Oleomonas cavernae: one gene and its partner. Each later gene encodes a partner of the first gene's protein in a complex. Links are inferred from orthologs where the notes say so. Each region holds a gene or a part of one and is shown on either strand. Other genes may lie near its edges. The genes, in order: D3874_RS09780 and moaD.

Region 1 (3,173 bases):
CGATGGTGATGCCCTGCTCGCGCTCGGCCGCCAGGCCGTCGACCAGCAGGGCGAAATCGATCTCGCCGCCCTGGGTGCCGACCTTCTTGGAGTCGGCTTCCAAGGCCGCCATCTGATCCTCGAAGATCATCTTCGAATCATAGAGCAGGCGGCCGATCAGGGTCGACTTGCCGTCGTCGACCGAGCCGCAGGTGATGAAGCGCAGCAGGCTCTTGCGCTCGTGGACCTTGAGGTATTCGTCGATGTCGGTGGCGATGAGGTCGGAGACGTGGGCCATCAGAAGTACCCCTCCTGCTTCTTCTTTTCCATCGAGCCCGACTGATCGTGATCGATCACCCGGCCCTGGCGTTCGGAGGTCGTGGTCAGCAGCATTTCCTGGATGATCGCGGTCAGCGTGTCGGCCTCCGACTCGATCGCCCCGGTCAGCGGGTAGCAGCCCAGGGTGCGGAACCGCACCTTCTTCATCTGCGGCTTCTCGCCCGGGCGCATGGGCATGCGGTCGTCGTCGACCATGATCAGGGTGCCGTCACGCTCCACCACCGGGCGTTCCGCGGCGAAATACAGCGGCACGATGGGGATCTTCTCCAGGTGGATATATTGCCAGATGTCGAGCTCGGTCCAGTTCGACAGCGGGAAGACGCGGATCGACTCGCCCTTGTTCTTGCGCGTGTTGTAGAGGCGCCAGAGCTCGGGCCGCTGGCTCTTGGGGTCCCAGCGGTGCTGGGTCGAGCGGAAGGAGAAGATGCGCTCCTTGGCGCGGCTCTTTTCCTCGTCCCGCCGGGCGCCGCCGAAGGCCGCGTCGAAGCCGTACTTGTCCAGGGCCTGCTTCAAGCCCTGGGTCTTCATGATGTCGGTATGCAGGGCCGAGCCGTGGATGAAGGGGTTGATGCCCATCTCCACGCCCTCCGGGTTGGTGTGCACCAGCAGGTCGAGGCCAAGGCTGGCCGCCATCTGGTCGCGGAAGGCGATCATTTCCTTGAACTTCCAGGTCGTGTCGACATGGAGCAGGGGGAAGGGCGGCTTGGACGGGTAGAAGGCCTTCATGGCCAGGTGCAGCATCACCGCGCTGTCCTTGCCGATCGAATAGAGCATCACCGGATGCTCGGTCTCGGACACCACCTCGCGCATGATGTGGATGCTCTCGGCTTCGAGCCGTTGCAGGTGGGTCAGGCTGTCAGTGGACACGAGCTTTGCTTCCCGACGATCGACGTAAATGGAAAATTGTCATTTTCTAAACGCTTGAGCACAAGAACGCCGCGGGCGATTTCTGTCAAGTCCCGGGCGAGGCAGAAGGGCGAAGTTTTCACCGCCAACGGTCTGTGGCCGCGTCGTCGCTGGCTTTCGACGCGACCCAGGCGGCCTTGCCATCGGCGGTGATCTCCCGTTTCCAGAACGGTGCGCCGGTCTTTAGCCAGTCGATCAGGAAGGCGCAAGCCTCAAGGGCGGCGGCGCGATGGGGCGAGGCGGTGGCGACCAGCACAATGCGGGCGCCGAGCGTGAGGCGGCCGACCCGGTGGATGATCAGGCTGTCGGTCAGGGGGAAGCGGCTGCGCGCCTCGGCCTCGATCGCTTCGAGCGCCTTTTGCGTCATGCCGGGATAGTGCTCGAGTTCGATGGCGGTGACGTCGTCGTGGTCGCCGCGCGCCCGCACCAGGCCGACGAAGGAGGCGACGGCGCCGACGTCGGCCGACCCGCCCAGCCTGTCCAGCTCGGCGCCAGTATCGAAATCCTCTTGCTGAATACGTACTGCCACAGCCGATCCGCCCGATTTGCCTGAAGAGCGCAGGCTTCTCCCGTCACCACGGCGGCGTCAAGCCCTGTCTCGGAGAAGCCTCTCAGGGCACCGCAGGGACCATGGCGATGCCGGGCGGCAGGACCGGGCTTTCGCGCAGCAGGGTGATGGTGATGCGCCGGTTGGCCGGGTCGAGGGGATTGTCGGGGATCAGGGGCTCGGACGCCGCCTTGCCCGAGATCTGGTAGATCCGCGCCGGGCGCACGCCGGATTCGGTCAGCACCCGGCGGCTGGAATTGGCCCGGTCAGCCGACAGTTCCCAGTTGGAATAGCCGTTGGTGGTGCGATAGGGAGCGGCGTCGGTGTGGCCGGCGATCGCGATCCGGTTGGGCAGGCGGGTGATCACGCCGGCGATCTTGCCGAGCAGGGCCACCATCTCGTCGGACATGCGCGACGAACCGGTCTGGAACATCGGCTTGCCCTCGGCATCGACCAGTTGGATCCGCATGCCCTCCGGGGTGATGTCGATCAGCACCTGTTTTGCCGCCTCGCGCAGTTCGGGCGATGCCTGCAGCGCCTGGCGCAGGCTTTCGGCCGTCGCGCTGAAGCGCTGCTGTTCGGCGCGCGCCTGGGCGTTGGTCTGGGCGATCGTTTCGGCCGATTGCGGGCTTGGCGGCGCGGCGCTGGCAGCGCCGGGGATCGGTGCTGCGATCGCCGAACTCATGAGCCCGCCGTTGGCGGACTGGGTGCTGTCGGCGGGGCCGTTCTGGGCCAGGCCGCTCAAGGGCAGGGGCTGGTCGGTTTCCTCCTGGTCGGTCGTCTCGCTGTCGGGTTCGATCTGGGTGACGAGGCCGGTGGGGCTGCCGCCGTCGTTGCGGTTGCTGTCCTGCGTGATGGTCTGGCCACCCAGCACGCCGCCGGCGCCCGAGGTGGTTTCGCTGACGCTGACCGGGTCGAAATAGTCGGCGATGCCCTGCTTCTGCGCTTCCGAGGTGGCGTTCAGCAGCCATAGCAGCAGGAAGAAGGCCATCATCGCGGTCACGAAGTCGGCATAGGCGACCTTCCAGGCACCGCCGTGGTGGCCGCCCTCGACCTTCTTGACCCGTTTGATGATGATCGGACGGAGATCGTTCTGGCCAGCCATGGCGGTTACACCGGCTGCAGCTTCTGGGTCGATTCCTCGACCTCGTAGAAGGTCGGGCGAACGTGGCTTTGCAGGGCCTTGCGGGCGAATTCGATCGAGACCGCGGGGGATAGCCTTGGAGGTGGGCGAGCAGGCCGGCCTTGATGCAGTGGAGGTAGCGCATCTCGGACTCGTGGGTCGACTTGATCGAGTTGGCGATGGGGGCGATGAAGCCGTAGGAGGTCCAGACGCCGACGAAGGTGCCGACCAGGGCGCCGCCGATCAGGTGGCCCAGCACCTCGGGCGGCTCGGTGATCG
Region 2 (2,984 bases), 1.1 Mb from region 1 along the record:
TGGAAATGGGCATGGAAGGCGTCGGTCACGCGAAACATCCAGCCGTCATCGGACATGGCAGTTCTCCGGCGGTCGCGCTTGACGGGACGGGGGTGCCCCGGCGAGCTTGAGCCCATGACAGGATATGAGCCCTCGTATTACGCCGCCACCGCAAACCCAAGTCCCGATCGCCCCGCGCTGATGGGCCGGGCCTCTGCCGATGTCGCCATTGTTGGTGCCGGCTATACCGGCCTCTCGGCCGCCTTGGAACTGGCCGAGCGCGGCTACCGCGTGATCGTGCTCGAGGCGGAAAAAGTCGGCTGGGGCGCCTCGGGGCGCAACGGCGGCCAGATGCTGAACGGGCTGAACCCCGGCATGGGCACGGTCGAGAAGCTGGCAGGGGAGAGCGCCGCCAGGGCCCTGTGGCAGATGACGGTCGAGGCGACCGATATCGTCCGGGCTCGCATCCAGCGCCACGGCATTTCCTGCGATTGGGAAGAAGGCTACGTCCACGCCGCGACCAAGCCCAGCCACTTGGCGGCCATGGTGGAAGACAACGCCATAATGGCGGCCAGGTACGGCTATGGCGCGTCCCGGGTGCTCGACCGCGCCGAGCTGGCCCGCCATGTGCGATCCGACCGGTTCCATGGCGGCACCTTCGACCCTCAGTGTGGCCACCTGCATCCCCTGAATTATGCCCTGGGCCTGGCCGCCGCCGCGGAAGCGGCGGGGGTGGTGATCCACGAGCACAGCCGGGCGACCGCCATCGTCGACGGGCCGCGCCCGCTGCTGCGCACCGCGACGGGCGAGGTCGACTGCGCCCATCTGATCCTGGCCGCCAATGCCTATGTGGGCGGGCTCGCGCCCAAGGTGGCCGACACTATCATGCCGGTGGCGACCTTCATCATCGCGACCGAGCCGCTGGGCCTCGAGGCCGCCGCCGCGCTGCTGCCGTCCAATGCCTGCATCTCGGATTCGAATTTCGTGCTCGACTATTTCCGCCGCTCGGCCGATCACCGCATCCTGTTCGGCGGCGGTGCCGCCTATTCCGGCCGGCCGGCACCCAACCAGCCGGCCTTGATGCGCCGCCGTCTGGCCAAGACCTTTCCCAGCTTGGCCGAGGTGAAGATCGAGCATTTCTGGGGTGGCCTGGTCGACATCACCATGAACCGCCTGCCCGATTTCGGGCGCCTGGCGCCCAATGTCTATTACGCCCAGGGCTTCTCGGGCCATGGCATCGCGCTGACCAACCTGGCGGGCAAGCTGCTGGGCGAGGCGATCGCCGGCCAGGCCGAGCGCTTCGACGTCTTCGCGAAGCTGCCGCACGCACCCTTCCCGGGGGTAAGTACCTGCGCACCCCGATGCTGGTCGCCGCCATGCTGTGGTTCAGGCTGCGGGACCTGCTGTCGTAGCGCTGCGTCGGCGCTGTGCGTCCTTCGAGACGGGCGCTTCGCACCCTCCTCAGGATGAGGAAAATCTTTGTGGCATAAAGACTCTCCTCATCCTGAGGAGCCACCAAAGGTGGCGTCTCGAAGGACGCACCATGCTGCCCCAGGTGGCTAACCGCCTGTGACTGGCGGAAAGATCGCAACCTCGTCGTGGGGGGCGACGGCGGTTTCGGGCGTGGCGAAATCCTGGTTGACCGCGATGCGGATCGCCGAACGGTCGGCCAGGGCAGCCGCGTGACCCGCACTGCGGGCTTCCAGCAGGTCGAGCAGGGCGCCGACGGTGCCGACAGCGGCCGGCAGGGCGAATTCCTCTTCCGGCACGCCCACGCGCTCGCGGACCCAGGCGAAATAGAGCACGCGCATCTCAGGCAGACCCCGCCATGTGCTTCAGGCCCACGCGCAGATAGTCGTAGCCGGTGATGATGGTCAGGATCGCCGCCAGCCACAGGGCATAGAAGCCGATCTCGACGCTGGGGATGGCCGCGGGCGAGGCGCTGCCCACCATCAGGAAGCCCAGCGCGAACATCTGCACCGTGGTCTTCCACTTGGCCAGTTTCGAGGTCGGCAGGCTCACCCGCAACTCGGCCAGGAACTCGCGCAGGCCCGAGACCAGGATCTCGCGGCACAGGATGATCACCGCGGCGACCACGGCCAGGCCGGTGATCTGCGCCGTCGCCACCAGCATCAGGATGGCCGAGGAGACCAGCAGCTTGTCGGCCACGGGATCGAGGAAGCGGCCCAGGGCCGAGACCTGGTTCCAGGCCCGTGCCAGATAGCCGTCGAAGTAATCGGTGATGCTGGCGGTGACGAACAGCCCGAAGGTCACCCAGTTGGCGGCCGGGAAATCCAGGAAGAAGGCGGCGACCATGGCCGGGATCACCACGATCCGGAACAGGGTGAGGAGGTTGGGCAAATTCGTGATCATGATCGGGCGGGCATCATCCTTTTTCGTGGAAGTGATCGTATACGAGCTTTGCGACGGTTTTCGAGATTCCTGGGACTTTTTCGAGGTCGCTCAGCCCGGCCCGCGCCACCGCCTTGGCCGAGCCGAAATGGTGCAGCAGGGCGCGCTTGCGCGCCGGCCCGATGCCGCCCACCTCGTCGAGCGCCGAGCGGACCGCCTCCTTGCCGCGTTTGGCCCGGTGGGTGCCGATGGCGAAGCGGTGGGCCTCGTCGCGCAGGCGCTGGAGGAAATAGAGCACGGGCGAGCGCTGTTCCAGGATGAACTCGCCCTTGCCCTCCATGAAGAAGCGCTCGCGCCCGGCGTTGCGGTCGGGTCCCTTGGCGATGGCGACCAGGGGCACGTCGTCCACCCCCAGTTCGCGCATGATGCCCAGGGCGGCGCTCAACTGCCCGGCGCCGCCGTCGATCACCACCAGGTCGGGCCAGGCGCTGTCGGTCGCGCTGCGGTCGGGGTCCTCGTCGACCAGGCGCTTGAAGCGCCTGGTCAGCACCTCGCGCATCATGCCGAAGTCGTCGCCCGGGGTGATGCTCTCGTCCTTGATGTTGAATTTGCGATAGGCGTTCTTCATGAAGCCTTCGGGCCCGGCCACGATC

Evidence for each region.
Region 2: the proteins of D3874_RS09780 (region 1) and moaD are in contact, whole or in part, in a crystal structure (PDB 1FMA), measured with the Escherichia coli proteins. The link is inferred for Oleomonas cavernae from one-to-one orthologs.

The regions. Positions count from the first base shown.
Region 1 is NZ_QYUK01000011.1:1,265,843-1,269,015, forward strand. Bases 29-2,884 are described here. They hold D3874_RS09780 (molybdenum cofactor biosynthesis protein MoaE), read right to left. Parts: upstream 1,754-2,884; coding sequence 1,304-1,753; downstream 29-1,303. Other genes in these bases: cysN (sulfate adenylyltransferase subunit CysN), read right to left, coding at 29-277; cysD (sulfate adenylyltransferase subunit CysD), read right to left, coding at 277-1,185; D3874_RS09785 (flagellar motor protein MotB), read right to left, coding at 1,836-2,876. In the rest of the region: more of cysN, read right to left, coding at 1-28. UniProt on the Escherichia coli protein: Converts molybdopterin precursor Z to molybdopterin. This requires the incorporation of two sulfur atoms into precursor Z to generate a dithiolene group. The sulfur is provided by MoaD.
Region 2 is NZ_QYUK01000011.1:2,406,470-2,409,453, reverse strand. Bases 165-2,831 are described here. They hold moaD (molybdopterin converting factor subunit 1), read right to left. Parts: upstream 1,791-2,831; coding sequence 1,539-1,790; downstream 165-1,538. Other genes in these bases: uvrC (excinuclease ABC subunit UvrC), read right to left, coding at 2,366-2,831; pgsA (CDP-diacylglycerol--glycerol-3-phosphate 3-phosphatidyltransferase), read right to left, coding at 1,792-2,352; D3874_RS15400 (NAD(P)/FAD-dependent oxidoreductase), read left to right, coding at 165-1,449. Outside these bases: D3874_RS15405 (hypothetical protein), read right to left, coding at 1-56; more of D3874_RS15400, read left to right, coding at 115-164; more of uvrC, read right to left, coding at 2,832-2,984. UniProt on the Escherichia coli protein: Involved in sulfur transfer in the conversion of molybdopterin precursor Z to molybdopterin.